3 regions of the Ruegeria sp. ABF4_144 genome follow, and region 3 is predicted to be linked to each of the others. Evidence: riboswitches for the same ligand, from Rfam matches in the RefSeq annotation. Region 3 holds a riboswitch; each other region holds the start of a gene.
What was found. A riboswitch is a leader RNA that binds a small molecule or an ion and turns the genes downstream of it on or off. The one in region 3 is predicted to bind thiamine pyrophosphate.
Positions count from the first base shown of each region.

Region 1: another riboswitch for thiamine pyrophosphate. It lies ahead of thiD (bifunctional hydroxymethylpyrimidine kinase/phosphomethylpyrimidine kinase); the one in region 3 lies ahead of thiC (phosphomethylpyrimidine synthase ThiC).
Region 2: another riboswitch for thiamine pyrophosphate. It lies ahead of thiB (thiamine ABC transporter substrate binding subunit); the one in region 3 lies ahead of thiC (phosphomethylpyrimidine synthase ThiC).

Region 1 covers NZ_JBSWWK010000001.1:3,397,266-3,402,338, forward strand. The annotation lists gene ACXAGD_RS16980 (thiazole synthase) at 1-560, opposite strand, end outside; gene thiS (sulfur carrier protein ThiS) at 563-757, opposite strand; gene ACXAGD_RS16990 (FAD-dependent oxidoreductase) at 741-1,718, opposite strand; gene thiD (bifunctional hydroxymethylpyrimidine kinase/phosphomethylpyrimidine kinase) at 1,715-2,518, opposite strand; TPP riboswitch at 2,563-2,669, opposite strand; gene dnaJ (molecular chaperone DnaJ) at 2,799-3,950, opposite strand; gene dnaK (molecular chaperone DnaK) at 4,025-5,073, opposite strand, start outside.
Region 2 covers NZ_JBSWWK010000003.1:376,999-382,071, reverse strand. The annotation lists gene ACXAGD_RS22170 (YbcC family protein) at 1-1,908, shown strand, start outside; TPP riboswitch at 1,974-2,079, shown strand; gene thiB (thiamine ABC transporter substrate binding subunit) at 2,112-3,092, shown strand; gene ACXAGD_RS22160 (thiamine/thiamine pyrophosphate ABC transporter permease ThiP) at 3,068-4,615, shown strand; gene ACXAGD_RS22155 (thiamine ABC transporter ATP-binding protein) at 4,602-5,073, shown strand, end outside.
Region 3 covers NZ_JBSWWK010000003.1:2,417-7,489, forward strand. The annotation lists gene ACXAGD_RS20490 (cytochrome-c peroxidase) at 467-1,513, shown strand; TPP riboswitch at 1,653-1,772, shown strand; gene thiC (phosphomethylpyrimidine synthase ThiC) at 1,881-3,680, shown strand; gene ACXAGD_RS20500 (MarR family winged helix-turn-helix transcriptional regulator) at 3,776-4,204, shown strand; gene fahA (fumarylacetoacetase) at 4,246-5,073, opposite strand, start outside.

The DNA of each region.
Region 1 (5,073 bases), on a different contig from region 3:
CTGGGCAACCCGATCCCGGCGTCAATCACCAGCGGCACATCCGAAAATTCCGCCCGCATCGCGCGAAGGGCGTATGCGTTGTTCAGTCCGCGCCCAGAGCCAATCGGCGCGCCCCAGGGCATCAACACCTCACAACCAGCGGCCAGCAAACGTTCCCCTACGATCAGATCATCAGTGGTGTAGGGGAAAACCTGAAATCCGTCCTCTGTCAGGATGCGCGCGGCCTCAACCAATTGGAACACGTCGGGCTGCAGGCTGTCTGTGTGGCCGATCAGTTCCAGCTTGATCCAGGGTGTATCAAACACCTCGCGCGCCATATGGGCGGTGGTTACGGCCTCTTTGACCGTATGGCACCCCGCGGTGTTCGGCAGGACCAACACACCCAATTCGCGGATCATCTGCCAAAAGGTCTGGCCCGCCCCGGATTCACGTCGCAGCGAGACCGTGGCCACCCCTGCGCCACTGTTCCGAAACGCCTGTTCCAGGATCGCAGGGCTGGGGTATTGCGCCGTGCCCAGCATCAGGGGGTTATGCAGTTGGGTGCCGTAGAAGCTTTTCATCCTCAACCTCCTTGCATCGGCGCGACGACTTCGACCCGGTCGCCATCCGCCAGCCTGTGAGCAAGGCGCAGATCCGAGGGGACGAAGTCCTCGTTCACGGCTGTCGCCACGCGCCCTGAGAATCCGCATTCTGCAAGCAGGTCCGATAGGGTTTCAGCCCGCACCTCATGTGGTTCGCCATTAAGCACGATCTTCATCGACCATCTCCGAATGCTTGTTGTCCAGCGCCAGATCCGCCACGCCCTGCGCCAGTGCCGGGGCCAGCAGATAGCCGTGGCGGTAGAGGCCATTGGCATAGATTGTGCGCCCCAATCGCCGAATACGCGGCAAGTTGTCGGGAAAGGCCGGGCGCAGATCGACCCCAATTTCCAGCACTTCGGCCTCACCAAAGGCGGGGTTTAGCGCGTAGGCGGCGCTGAGCAGTTCCAGCATCGAACGCGCGGTGATGCGGCTGCTGTCCTCACTTTCGATCATCGTAGCACCCAGCATGTAGATCCCATCACCGCGCGGCACGATGTAAAGCGGCATCCTTGGATGCAGCAGCCGCACGGGCCGGGTCAGGGTCACGTCTGGGCAGCGGATCACCAACATCTCGCCCTTCACGCCGCGCAGATCGTGCAGCACCTCGCGGGCGTGCAACCCGCGACAGTCAATCGCGTTTTCAAGCCGCGATGGAGCGAGCTTACGGTGAAACTCAACGCCTTGGTCCAACAATTGTGTATAGAGATCTCGCAAGGCCTGACGTGGGTTCAGATGGGCTTCGTTTCGGAAATGGAGACCCTTGGTAAACCTGTGCAAATCAGGCTCTAAATTGGCGATTTCGGACTGACCGACTTCGCTGCAACCTTCGGTTCGCCGCGCAAACCGACGCAGATCGGGCAGGTCACGCGGGTTGGCCACGACGAGTGTGCCCCGCCTTTCCACCGACGTACGCGCCGCCCACCAGTCCAACGCAATCTGCCCCAACCGCAATACTGGCTCTTCGGCATTTTCATACTCACACCAAGGGGCCAGCATACCGCCCGCCCACCAGGAACACCCATGGGGCCCCGGTGGGCCAGCGGGGTCGAACACCTGAACCTTGGCACCGCGCGAAACAAGTTCGCTGGCCACCGCCAGACCGGCAACGCCGCACCCTATGACCGACCAGACCGTCACGCGGACCAGACCCGGTGGAAATGATGTACCGGGCCATGCCCCTGCCCGATCATCAGACCGTCCGCTCGGGCGATGGCCCCCTGCAAATAGTCATGTGCCTGCGCGACAGCGTCGATCAGGCCAAGCCCCTGCGCCAACCCCGCCGCAATCGAAGACGACAAGGTGCACCCTGTGCCATGTGTGTTCCGCGTCTCTTGCCGAGGAGCCATGTACTCAGCGATTTGCCCCGATACATTGACCAACAAGTCATGGCAGATATCGCCGCGCCCATGTCCCCCTTTCATCAGCACAGCCTGCGCACCGAACCCGCAGAGGGCTAGCCCCTGCTCGATCATTTGATCCGGTGTGTTGGCTTCGGAACAGCCGAGCAAACAAGCTGACTCAGGCAGATTGGGCGTCAGCACGGTGGCGCGCGGCAGAAGGACATCGCGCAAAGTCTGCACCGCTTCCTGCGCCAGTAGCGTATCGCCGGATTTGGCAATCATAACCGGGTCCAGCACCACGGGGCCACCAAACCCGTCAATGGCCTCTGCGACTGTCTGAATAATGCTTGGCGTCGCAAGCATCCCAATCTTGATTGCGCCGACATCCAGATCAGTCAGAACTGCGTCGATCTGGGCGGAAACCACATCCAGCGGAATCCCATGTACTGCCGTCACAGCTCGGGTATTCTGAGCCGTGACCGCCGTGATGACGCTGGCGCCGTATACGCCCAATGCAGACATTGCTTTGAGGTCTGCCTGAATTCCGGCCCCACCGCCACTGTCCGAGCCCGCAATTGTCAGGGCAATATGCGCCATATCGTTGCTCCATCATCAATGGGCAACGCAGCATGGAAAACGTCTGTGCATGTTAGACCGTTCCCTACGCCGGTATTGCCCGGATCAGGTTCGATGGGTTAGCGCATTCACGCCTCTCAGCCCCTTGATTGGGGCACCCCAACGGTTGCGCGGACAATCTCAGGGCTCGTCCGAGGAATCAAGGGCCAATTTTGGCGCAGTCTTCAGTCAATCTGGACTTATGAAACATAAAAGCCGGCCCCATTGGACCGGCTCTTTGATTTGCTAAACGGATGAAAACTCAGCCTTTCATCCCATCCCAGAAGGACTTGACGGATGAGAAAAAGCTTTTTGATTCCGGATGGTTATCTTCACCCAGATCATCAAATTCTTTCAGCAGTTCTTTCTGACGACTGGTCAGGTTGACCGGCGTTTCCACGGCCAGTTCGATGAACATGTCGCCAACACCGCCGCCGCGCAGCGCAGGCATACCTTTGCCACGCAGGCGCATTTGACGGCCCGACTGGCTACCGGCAGGAATCTGCACGCGGCCGCGACCACCATCGATGGTCGGCACTTCGATCGACCCGCCTAGTGCGGCCTTGGCCATGCTGACAGGTACGCGGCAATAGAGGTTCACGCTGTCGCGTTCGAACAGCTTGTGATCGGAAACTTCGACAAAGATATACAGATCGCCCGGAGGGCCACCACGCATCCCGGCCTCACCCTCGCCCGCCAGACGGATGCGGGTGCCGGTTTCGACACCGGCAGGGATATTCACAGACAACGCGCGTTCTTTCTCCACGCGGCCTGCGCCGTTGCAGGACTTACAGGGGTTCTTGATAATCTGACCCAGACCCGAACACGTCGGGCAGGTCCGTTCAACGGTGAAGAAACCCTGCTGCGCGCGGACCTTGCCCATGCCCGAGCAGGTCGGACAGGTGGTCGGTTCCACACCGCCCTCAGCTCCCGAACCATCACAGGCCGAACAAGCCACGGCCGCCGGTACGCTGATGGTTTTCTGCAGGCCCGAGAACGCCTCTTCCAGCGTTACGCGCAGGTTATAGCGCAGGTCCGACCCGCGCGCGGCACGACGACCGCCACCAGCACCACCGCGCTGACCACCCATGAAATCGCCAAATAGATCGTCGAACACATCCGAGAACGCGCTGGAGAAATCGCCCTGACCAAAGCCTCCGCCCGGACGGCCACCGCCACCCATGCCGTTTTCAAAGGCGGCATGACCAAATCGGTCATAGGCAGCCTTTTTATCGGCATCACGCAGCACGTCATAGGCTTCGTTCGCTTCCTTGAACTGCGCCTCGGCATCCGGGTTGTCCTTGTTGCGGTCGGGATGCAATTCCTTGGCCTTCGTGCGAAAGCCTTTTTTGATTTCATCCGCCGATGCGCCCTTGGACACGCCGAGCACATCGTAGTAGTCGCGTTTTGACATCAGTGTTTCCTTCTGCCTCAACGTAATCGGGCCGGCCCGGCAACCGGACCGGCCCAAATTGGCCCGGTTTCCCGTTAGTTACGCTTGTCGTCGTCCAGATCTTCGAACTCGGCATCGACGATGTCGTCATCACCGGCCGGAGCAGCATCAGCCGCTGCGGGCTCATCCTCGGCCTCATCGGCTTGCGCCTTATAGATGGCCTCACCCAGCTTCATCGCGGCTTCGGTGACGTTCTGGATACCCGACTTGATCTTGTCGGCATTCTCGGTTTCCAGCTCGTCCTTCAGCGCGGCAATCGCCAGCTCGATAGCTTCGATAGTGGTCGGGTCAACCTTGTCGGCATGCTCTTCCATCGACTTTTCGGTCGAGTGGATGAGGCTCTCCGCCTGGTTCTTGGCGTCGACCAGCTCGCGGCGTTCCTTGTCGGCTTCCGCGTTCTCTTCGGCGTCCTTGACCATCTTTTCGATATCGTCATCCGACAGACCGCCCGAGGCTTGGATGGTGATCTTCTGCTCTTTGCCGGTGCCTTTGTCCTTGGCCGAAACCGAGACAATGCCGTTGGCGTCGATGTCAAAAGTCACCTCGATCTGAGGCATACCGCGCGGTGCCGGCGGGATATCTTCGAGGTTGAACTGACCCAGGATCTTGTTGTCCGCAGCCATTTCACGCTCACCCTGGAACACGCGGATGGTTACGGCGTTCTGGTTGTCTTCAGCGGTCGAGAAGACCTGAGACTTTTTGGTCGGAATCGTGGTGTTGCGGTCGATCAGGCGGGTGAAGACGCCACCCAACGTTTCGATGCCCAGCGACAGCGGAGTCACGTCCAGCAGAACCACGTCTTTGACGTCGCCCTGCAGAACACCGGCTTGAATGGCGGCGCCCATGGCAACAACTTCGTCCGGGTTCACACCTTTGTGCGGCTCTTTACCGAAGAACTTGGTGACCTCTTCGATCACTTTCGGCATCCGGGTCATACCACCGACCAGAACAACCTCGTCCACGTCGCTGGCCGACAGACCGGCATCTTTCAGAGCAGCGGCGCAAGGCTTCATCGACTTCTTGATCAGGTCCGAAACCAGCGATTCCAGCTTGGCACGGGTCAGTTTCATAACCATGTGCAGCG
Region 2 (5,073 bases), 370 kb from region 3:
AGCGCCTGGCGGGAGTTTGCCTCTCGTGACCTGACGCCGGAAATTCACGGCCTGACCGGGTTTGGCGCTTTTGTTGCGGCCACCAACCGGTCGCATTGGCGCGCGATTGGCCGGTCATCCGAGCGGTTGGGCCTCAGCACTGAGGCCGCGCCCACCGCCTACCACCGCTGGCTGACAACCTTGGGCGGTTGGGCGCAATACGCGCGCTATCTGTTGTGGGAGGCCGAGTTGAAAGGCGAGCAGCACACCGCCGTGACCGAGCTGTTGGCCGTGCGCATGGTGTTTGATGAGGCGTTGTTCGACCTATACGAAGATCAGATCGCCGAACGCTGGGCCGAGGTTGTGGAGGCGCATGAGGCTCCGTTGACGCCAACCGCCGATTTCGTGATCGATGCTGTTCTGCAAGAGGCCGCCGAACGGGCACAGCAACGCGCGCTGGCCGAAAGGCTGCTGCCCGGCACCACGCGTCAGGCCGACGGTCGGGCGCAGGTGCAGGCGGCGTTCTGCATCGACGTTCGGTCGGAAGTGTTCCGCCGCGCGCTAGAGGCGCAGGATACCGGGATCGAGACGCTCGGCTTTGCTGGGTTCTTTGGCCTTGCCAGTTCGCACAAAGCAGCAGGATCTGACGTCACCGAGGTCCATGGCCCGGTGTTGTTGCAGCCGTCCGTGTGCTCTCATGCCAAGGAATCGGCGGGAAAGGACCTGACCCGGCGTTATACGGCGCGGGCCAAGCGGGCCTGGGGCCGGTTCAAGTTGGCGGCTGTGTCGTCCTTTGCCTTTGTTGAGGCGACCGGGCCTTTATATGCGGGCAAGTTGATGCGCGACGCGTTGGGAGTTGGCGGAAAGACCAAGGTTGATCCTGCGCCTCAACTGGACCCGAATATCGATCTGGAGGCGCGTATTGGTATGGCCAAGACGGTGCTGACCGCGATGTCTTTGACCGACAATTTCGCCAAGATCGTCCTGTTGGTTGGACATGGCGCTGACGTGACCAACAACCCCCATGAAAGCGCACTGCATTGTGGCGCCTGTGGAGGCCATGCGGGAGACGTGAACGCGCGGCTATTGGCCGGATTGTTGAACGATGCGCAAGTGCGCTCGGGGCTGGAAGGGCAGGGGATCGCCATTCCCGCAGATACTTTGTTCGTGGCAGCAATGCATTTGACCACAACCGACCGGGTCAGCCTGTATGAGCAAGATTTGCCGTCGGGACACCAGCCCAGCGATTTGGCGCAGGTCAAGAACTGGCTGGATGCAGCCGGACAGTTGGCCCGGGCTGAACGTGCTGCACGCTTGCCGCGGGCCAACAAAGCCGCCGATATTCAGCGGCGCGCACAGGACTGGGCCGAAACCCGCCCCGAATGGGGGCTGGCCGGGTGCCGCGCCTTTATCGCTGCGCCGCGTTACCGCACGGATGGGGCGGATCTGGCGGGGCAGGCCTTTTTGCACAATTACGATTGGCGCAAGGATGATGACTTTGGCGTGCTGGAACTGATCATGACCGCACCTGTTGTCGTCGTCAGTTGGATCAGTCTGCAGTATTATGGCTCGACCGTTGCGCCGCAACTGTTCGGCGGTGGCAACAAGCTACTGCACAATGTAGTTGGCGGTATTGGCGTGCTGGAGGGCAACAACGGCGCGCCCCGTCCGGGCCTGCCGTGGCAATCGATCCATGACGGCGATGGGTATCAGCACGATCCGTTACGCCTGTCGGTGGTGATTGAGGCCCCGCGCGCGGCGATGTCGGACATCCTTGATCGGCACCCGCAGGTGCGGGCGCTGTTCGACAATGGATGGCTGCACCTGATCGCCATGGACGATCAAGGCAAGTTGGCTTGGCGCTATACTGGTGACCTGAACTGGGCCCTGATCAACGCCGCGCCCGATCAGGCCATCGCAGCGGAATAAGCTGAAGCCGATCAACAGACAGCCTGCGAAACGGGTTGTCTTTTGGCCGGTTCCACCCTAGTCAGAGCCTCACCTCGGGGTGCGTGGCGTGGCCGCGCTGAGATGCCTTTGGCGAACCCGTTGAACCTGAACCGGCTAGAACCGGCGGAGGGAAAGGTGACGGTTTCATCCATCCTTGCCCTCTCGCCGCAATGGAGGATGACATGAAACATCTGATGATTGCTGCGGGACTTCTGAGTGCAACTACGGCCGTTGCGGCCGATACACCTCAGCTGACCGTGTACACCTATGACAGCTTTGTCTCGGACTGGGGCCCCGGCCCACAGGTGAAAGAGGCGTTTGAGGCAGTCTGTGGTTGTGAACTGAACCTCGTCGGCGTCGAAGATGGCGCGGCGCTGTTGTCGCGTATCCGGCTTGAGGGTGAGAACTCGGACGCCGACGTGGTGTTGGGTCTCGACACCAACCTGATCACCGCAGCCAAGGAAACCGGCCTGTTCGCGCCCAGCTCGGTCAGCGCCGAATACACGCTGCCGATCGAATGGACGGATGAGGTTTTCGCGCCTTACGACTGGGGCTACTTCGCCTTTGTTCATAATGCCGATGCTGCGGCGCCTGCGAACTTCCGCGAACTGGCCGAGGGTGACACCAAGATCATTATTCAGGACCCGCGCTCTTCGACACCCGGTCTGGGGCTGCTTTTGTGGGTGCAGGCGGCTTATGGCGATGAAGCGGCGGATATCTGGGCCGGTCTGGCCGACAATATCGTGACCGTGACCAAGGGCTGGTCCGAGGCGTATGGCCTGTTTCTGGAAGGTGAGGCCGATATGGTCCTCAGCTACACCACCTCGCCCGCCTACCACCTGATTGCCGAGGAAGATGCGAGCAAAGCGGCGGCTGCCTTTGACGAAGGCCACTATATGCAGGTTGAGGTTGCAGCGAAGCTGGCCGGGACCGATCAGCCGGAGCTGGCGGATCAGTTCCTTGAGTTTATGGTCTCAGACGCGTTCCAGCAGATCATTCCGACCACCAACTGGATGTATCCGGCGGTGACTCCGGCAGCCGGTCTGCCCGCAGGGTTCGACTCGCTGATTCAGCCGGAAAAATCCCTGCTGTATTCTCCGGATGAGGCTGCCAAAGTGCGGGATCAGGCGCTTGCAGAATGGCTGAGCGCGCTCAGCCAGTAAGCCCTTGGCCGGGCGTTGGCGCGGCGGCTTTGGTGGCCGCGCTGATATTGGGAACGCTTGCTGCTGTCGCCCTGCGGGCAGACGCGGCGGGCGGGTTTGGCCCGGCGGACTGGGCCGCCCTGCGGTTCACGCTGGTACAGGCGACTCTGTCTGCCCTGTTCAGCGCGGCGCTGGCGGTGCCGGTGGCGCGCGCATTGGCCCGGCGGCGGTTTCCGGGACGGCGCATCCTGATTGCATTGCTCGGGGCGCCCTTCATTCTGCCGGTCATCGTGGCGATCCTCGGGCTGTTGCAGGTCTTTGGGCGCGCGGGCTGGATTTCTGAGCTTCTAGACGTCTTTGGCCTGCCGCCAATCCGCATCTACGGGTTGCACGGGGTCGTGCTGGCGCATGTGTTCTTTAACCTGCCGCTGGCCACTCGGCTGATCCTACAGGCATGGCAAGAGGTTCCGGCCGAGCGGTTCCGTCTGGCCGCGCAGCTGGGCTGTGACGGTTGGGCCATGTTCCGATTGATTGAATGGCCGATGCTGCGGCGTATCCTGCCGGGTGTACTGGCGGTGATCTTCGCCATCTGTCTGACCAGCTTCGCCGTTGCCCTGACCTTGGGCGGAGGGCCACGGGCTACGACGATTGAGCTGGCGATCTATCAGTCCTTTACCTACGATTTTGACCTTGGCCGCGCGGCGTTGCTGTCCGCGTTGCAATTGGCCCTGACCGCTGCAGCTGCGCTGGCCGCGCTAAAGTTTTCGCGCGGGGACGGGTTTGGGGCAGGTCTGGACCGGGCCATCCGACGCTGGGACGGCGGAGCGCCGGTGTTTGATACGATTTGGATACTGGCGGCGGCGGGGTTTCTGTTGCTGCCTTTGGCGGCGGTGGTGATTTCTGGCGTTTCGGGACTGTTCGAGATGCCCTCACTGGTGTTCCGCGCCGCGTCGACCTCGGTTCTGGTGGCGGCAGTCAGCACGGCTGTCCTGTTGATGCTGGCCTTGCCCATGGCCATGGCCGTGGCGACCGGGCGGTATGGGATCGTCGAGCTCAGCGGTATTCTGGGGCTGGCGGCGTCGCCCCTGGTGATCGGTACCGGCCTCTTCATCCTAATCCGCCCTGTTGCCAATCCAACCGCACTGGCGCTGCCGGTCACGGCACTGGTGAATGCGGTCATGGCGCTGCCTTTCGCTCTTCGTATTCTGGTGCCTGCGGCTCGGGATGTGGTCACCCGACATGGGCGACTGGCACTGTCGCTGGATATGGGCAAAAAGACCTTCTTCACCCGAATTCTGCTGCCCCGAATGCGTCCACAGATCCGCTTTGCTGCCGGTCTTGCAGCCGCACTTTCGATGGGTGATCTCGGCGTGATCGCATTGTTCGCCGATCCGCAGATCGCGACCTTGCCGTTGCAGATTTACAGGCTGATGGGGGCTTACCAGATGCAGGCAGCTGCTGGGGCAGCATTGCTGCTTTTAGTGCTGTCGATGGGGGCCTTCTGGCTCTTGGACCGCGGAGGGCGATTGCATGCTGAAACTTGACCTATGCGTCATTGAAAATGGCGGTTTCGCCTTGAAGGCCGATTTTTCAATCGAGGCCGGGGCCAGTGTAGCCATCATTGGCCCATCCGGCGCGGGCAAGTCGACGCTGCTTGAGGCGATCGCCGGGTTTCGCGACCTCAAACAGGGGCGAATCCTGTGGCGGGATCAGCGCATTTCGAACCTTGCACCGGGCAAGCGGCCGCTGGCGATGCTGTTTCAGGATGGCAACCTGTTCCCGCATCTAACGGTGGAACAGAACGTCGCCCTGGGCCTACGCCCCAATGGGCGCCTGTCGGCAGAGGAGCAATCGCAAGTCAAAACAGCACTGGCCCGCGTGGCACTGCCAGGCTTTGAAACGCGCAAACCTGCAGAGTTGTCGGGAGGGCAACAAAGCCGGGTCGCGCTGGCCCGGGTTCTGGTGCAACGGCGTGAAGTGTTGTTGCTGGACGAACCCTTTG
Region 3 (5,073 bases):
TTCTGCCAGCCTTTGTGATTAGAAAACGTCGGGTCAAACGCCCGGCGTTTTTTTGTACCGTGCACCCCGGTCATTCGGCTGCCAGACTTTCAGTGACAGTGTCCAAGTAGATTTGAACATGAGCTAGCGGGCGGGCAGGGCGTCACGGGCTCAAAGGGTCAAAAGGGCTCTCGATCTGCTTCCGGCTGGACCGAACCGACTGCAGGGTTAAGCAGGGCAGGGGAGTGCTCGTAGCTATCATTGCAGTCGGGTATGGCGCTGGGTTTTCCTCTGCTGTTTAGGCGCGCAAATGCGATTTCGCACCGCTGGGTCCCGGGCAATGCCGGCCAAGCATGTAATCAGTCAGGTTCAGCCAAAGACAAAGGCGTTTCCAGTTGCGAATTAGAATTGATTTAAATCAAAGAAAATCTCGCTTAACGGGTGTTGATTGCCTCTGCGCGCGACGTTTAGCCAAGGACGAGCTATGATGAACGCAAAACACCTTGCAGTATCCACCCTGACCTTTTGTATCGCCAGCAGTGCATACGCCGATGACCTCAGGGATTTGGCATTGGAAATCTTCAAGCCCTTACCTTCCACCGTCCCTGCCGTGTCCGACAATCCGATTACCGCAGAGAAGATCGAACTCGGCAAGGCGCTGTTTTTTGATCCCCGTATGTCGGCGTCAGGTGTGTTCTCCTGTAATTCCTGCCATAACCTTGCGACCGGTGGGGACGACAACCTGGAAACCTCGATCGGGCATGGCTGGCAGCGGGGTCCGCGCAACGCCCCGACGGCATTGAATTCGGTTTTCAACGAAGCTCAGTTCTGGGATGGTCGCGCGGCTGATCTGGCCGAGCAGGCGAAAGGCCCGGTTCAGGCTGGTGTTGAAATGGCGAACACCCCTGAAAACGTGATCGCCACTTTGAATTCGATGCCGCAATACGTTGATTGGTTCGAGGGTGCCTTTGAAGGAGAAGAAGAACCCGTCACCTTCGACAACTTTGCAAAGGCGATCGAAGCCTTTGAGGCAACCTTGTTGACCCCGTCACCCTTCGACGCCTGGCTGAATGGCGATGACAACGCGATGTCCGACGTCCAATTGGCGGGATTGGTGCAGTTTATCGATCTGGGATGTTCGTCGTGCCATTCGGGGATCAATCTGGGTGGCAGCGGGTATTATCCGTTTGGCCTGATCGAAAAGCCCGGTGCCGATATCCTGCCACCCGATGACAAGGGGCGCTTTGCGGTCACCGAAACAGTTGATGACGAATATGTTTTCCGCGCTGCGCCGCTGCGCAATATCGCGGTAACGGCGCCATATTTCCACTCGGGCAAGGTCTGGGATCTGAAGGTCGCAGTTCAGATAATGGCCGAGTCGCAATTGGGTGAAGAAATCAGTTCGCAAGATACGGATCAGATCGCGGCCTTCCTTGAAAGCCTGACGGGTGTTTTGCCTGAAGTCACCTATCCGGTTCTGCCCGCCGAAACCGCAAAAACACCCCGCCCATCCGGAGAAATCGTTCCGCAATAGGCCCGTTCGGGAGGGCGTGAAAATACCCTCCCGATTTTTCTTTGACCCCCTCACCGAAACGCTGATCCCAAATTGCAAACTGGGACGGTAGGGGAGGGGGCACATATGCGTTGTGACTTTGCGCGATTTGCGGTACGCCTTCCTCACGCAGGGGAGTCCCACCCAGGGGACTGAGAGGCTGACAGGGCATTGCCCGGCGACGCGACCCTTTGAACCTGACCCAGTTGATACTGGCGTAGGAAGCTAGGGCGCGCAGGCCGCAAAATTGGCATGCGTTCTCCGAACAGGGGGTCGTAGGCCCTCTCGTTTCCCCAAGCCAAAACTCATCTGGTGTCTTTTTGAGTTGAACCGCTTGAGGAGCACCAACATGAATATCCCCAATCCCAAGATCACCACGGGTGAACTGCCTGCATCGCGCAAGATCTATGTGAACGGCACGCTGCACTCGGATGTCCGCGTGCCAATGCGTGAGATTTCGGTCCATCCGACGGCGGGTGAGCCGCCGCTGCCGGTTTATGACAGTTCCGGCCCCTATACCGACCCCAACGTAATCACCGATATCCGTCAGGGGCTTGCCCCCCTGCGCCGGGTATGGATCGACGCGCGCGGCGATGTCGAGGAATACGATGGGCGGGCGGTCAAACCCGAGGATAACGGCTTTGTCGAAGGGGACCGGTTGACGCCCGAGTTTCCGGTGCGCCCGCGCCCGTTGCGCGCCAAGGAGGGCAAGGCGGTGACGCAGTTGGCCTATGCCCGTGCCGGGATCGTTACGCCGGAAATGGAATTCATCGCCATCCGCGAAAACCAACTGCGCGAGGCCGTGGCCGAGTCGCGTGAAGGCAATGATTGGGGCGCGAATATCCCAGACTACGTGACCCCGGAATTCGTGAGGGATGAGGTTGCGGCAGGGCGCGCCATCATCCCCGCCAATATCAACCATCCGGAAAGCGAACCGATGATCATCGGGCGCAACTTTCTGGTCAAAATCAACGCCAATATGGGCACCTCGGCGGTGACCTCCAGCATGGAAGAAGAGGTCGACAAGATGGTCTGGTCGATCCGCTGGGGCGCGGACACTGTGATGGACCTGTCCACTGGTCGCAACATTCACAACACCCGCGAATGGATCATCCGCAACAGCCCGGTTCCGATCGGCACGGTACCGCTGTATCAGGCCCTGGAGAAGGTGAACGGCATCGCCGAAGATCTGACTTGGGAAGTATTCCGCGACACGCTGATCGAACAGGCCGAGCAGGGCGTGGATTATTTCACCATTCACGCCGGTGTGCGTCTGCACATGGTGCCAATGACGGTGAACCGAGTGACCGGCATCGTGTCACGCGGCGGCTCGATCATGGCCAAGTGGTGCTTGCATCACCACAAGGAGAGCTTCCTGTATGAGCATTTTGACGAAATCTGCGATATCTGCCGCGCCTATGACGTGTCGTTCAGCCTTGGCGATGGGCTGCGCCCCGGCTCAATCGCCGACGCCAATGATGAGGCGCAGTTTGCCGAGCTGGAAACCTTGGGTGAGCTGACCAAGATTGCCTGGGCCAAGGATTGTCAGGTGATGATCGAAGGGCCGGGCCATGTGGCCATGCACAAGATCAAGGAAAACATGGACAAGCAGTTGGAGTGCTGCCACGAAGCGCCCTTCTATACGCTTGGCCCCCTGACCACCGATATCGCGCCGGGGTATGACCATATCACAAGCGGCATCGGGGCTGCGATGATCGGTTGGTTCGGTTGCGCGATGCTGTGCTATGTGACACCAAAAGAGCATCTGGGCCTGCCCGACCGCGACGATGTGAAAACCGGTGTGATCACGTACAAGATCGCCGCTCATGCCGCCGATCTGGCCAAGGGTTTGCCAGGCGCGCAGCGCCGAGACGATGCGCTGTCACGTGCGCGGTTCGAGTTCCGTTGGGAGGATCAGTTCAACCTATCGCTGGATCCGGAAACAGCGCGCGAATTCCACGACCAAACCCTGCCGAAGCAGGCGCATAAAGTGGCACATTTTTGTTCGATGTGCGGTCCGAAATTCTGTTCCATGCGGATCAGTCATGACATCCGCGCCGAAGCCCAGAAAGAAGGGATGGAGGCCATGGCCGCCAAGTTCCGGGAAGGCGGCGATCTGTACCTGCCGGTCGAGCCCAAGAAGGACTAAAAAAGCATCACTGGATCCGGTTTCCGGGTCCAGTAACGCCTAACGCAAGCAATATCGTTGCAGATGCAACGATATTGGCATAGTCTGACCAAAGTATGCAGCTAGATTCCTTCTTTCCCTACCGATTGGCCGTCGCGTCTGAAGCATTCTCACGGAATCTGACAGACGTTTACGAACGTGAACTGGGTCTGTCGCGCGAGGAATGGCGTTTACTGTTTCTGCTGGCAAATGCGGAAAGTGTTACCTCGCTCGATCTGGCGCGCCGAACAACCCTGGACAAAGTCCAGGTCAGCCGTGCCGCAAAACGGCTTGACGAGAAGGGGCTGATCGAGCGTGAGATTTCGGACACGGACCGCAGAATTAGGGTCTATCGCTGCACCCCGGAAGGGCGCCGCCAGTTTCAGCATCTGGAACCCAAGGTGCGCGAACGAGCCAACAGTATGCTTGATGCGCTGTCACCCGAGGATCGCGAGGCGCTGGAACGGGGCATAACGGCGCTTATGAAGGTGGCCAAAACCGACTGAAAGTTAGGACAGAGGCCAAAGCGACCTCTGCCCGATCTTTGTTACTGAGGATCGTTGGCCGCAAGCAGCGTGCCGGTGCAGGCGCCAAACCCGACACGATAGCCGTTGCCATGCGCGGCCCCGCGCAGGGTCAGCGTATCGCCGTCCTCCAAGAAGCTACGCTCTTCGCCGCTGTCCAGCGTGAGAGGTTCTTTCCCGCCCCAGCTGAGCTCTAGCAGGCTGCCGCGGTTTTCCTTTTCCGGACCGGAAATCGTACCAGACCCGAGCAGATCACCCACGCGCATCGGGCAGCCGCTGGTCGTGTGATGAGCCAGCTGCTGGGGCGCTGAGTAATACATCTCGTCATAGTTGGTGCGCGCGATCACCGTTTCCGTCGCACCATTGGGCGTCAACCCGACCTCAAGCGCGATATCATAGAGCATCGGGCCGGGTTCCTGCAGATATGGAAGCAATTCCTTCTCACGCTCGGGCGTTGAGGTGCGGAAGGGCTCTAGAGCCGCTTTGGTGACGATCCAAGGGCTGATGGATGTCGCAGTGGCCTTGGCCTGAAACGGGCCGAGCGGTTGGTATTCCCACGCCTGAATGTCGCGCGCCGACCAGTCGTTTAGAAGGACATAGCCAAAGATCATGTCGTCGGCTTGTTGGACTGAGACGGGACCGTTCGAAGGTTGCCCAACGATTGCGCCCATCTCAAGCTCCAGATCAAACCGCCGCGACGGCGCAAAGATTGGTGCGTCCGTATCGGGGCCTTTCAGCTGACCCCAAGGCCGGCGCACATCAGTGCCGCTGACCACGACCGAGGACGCACGGCCGTTATAGCCGATCGGGATATGCAGCCAGTTCGGGGGCAGGGCATTTTCGGGGCCACG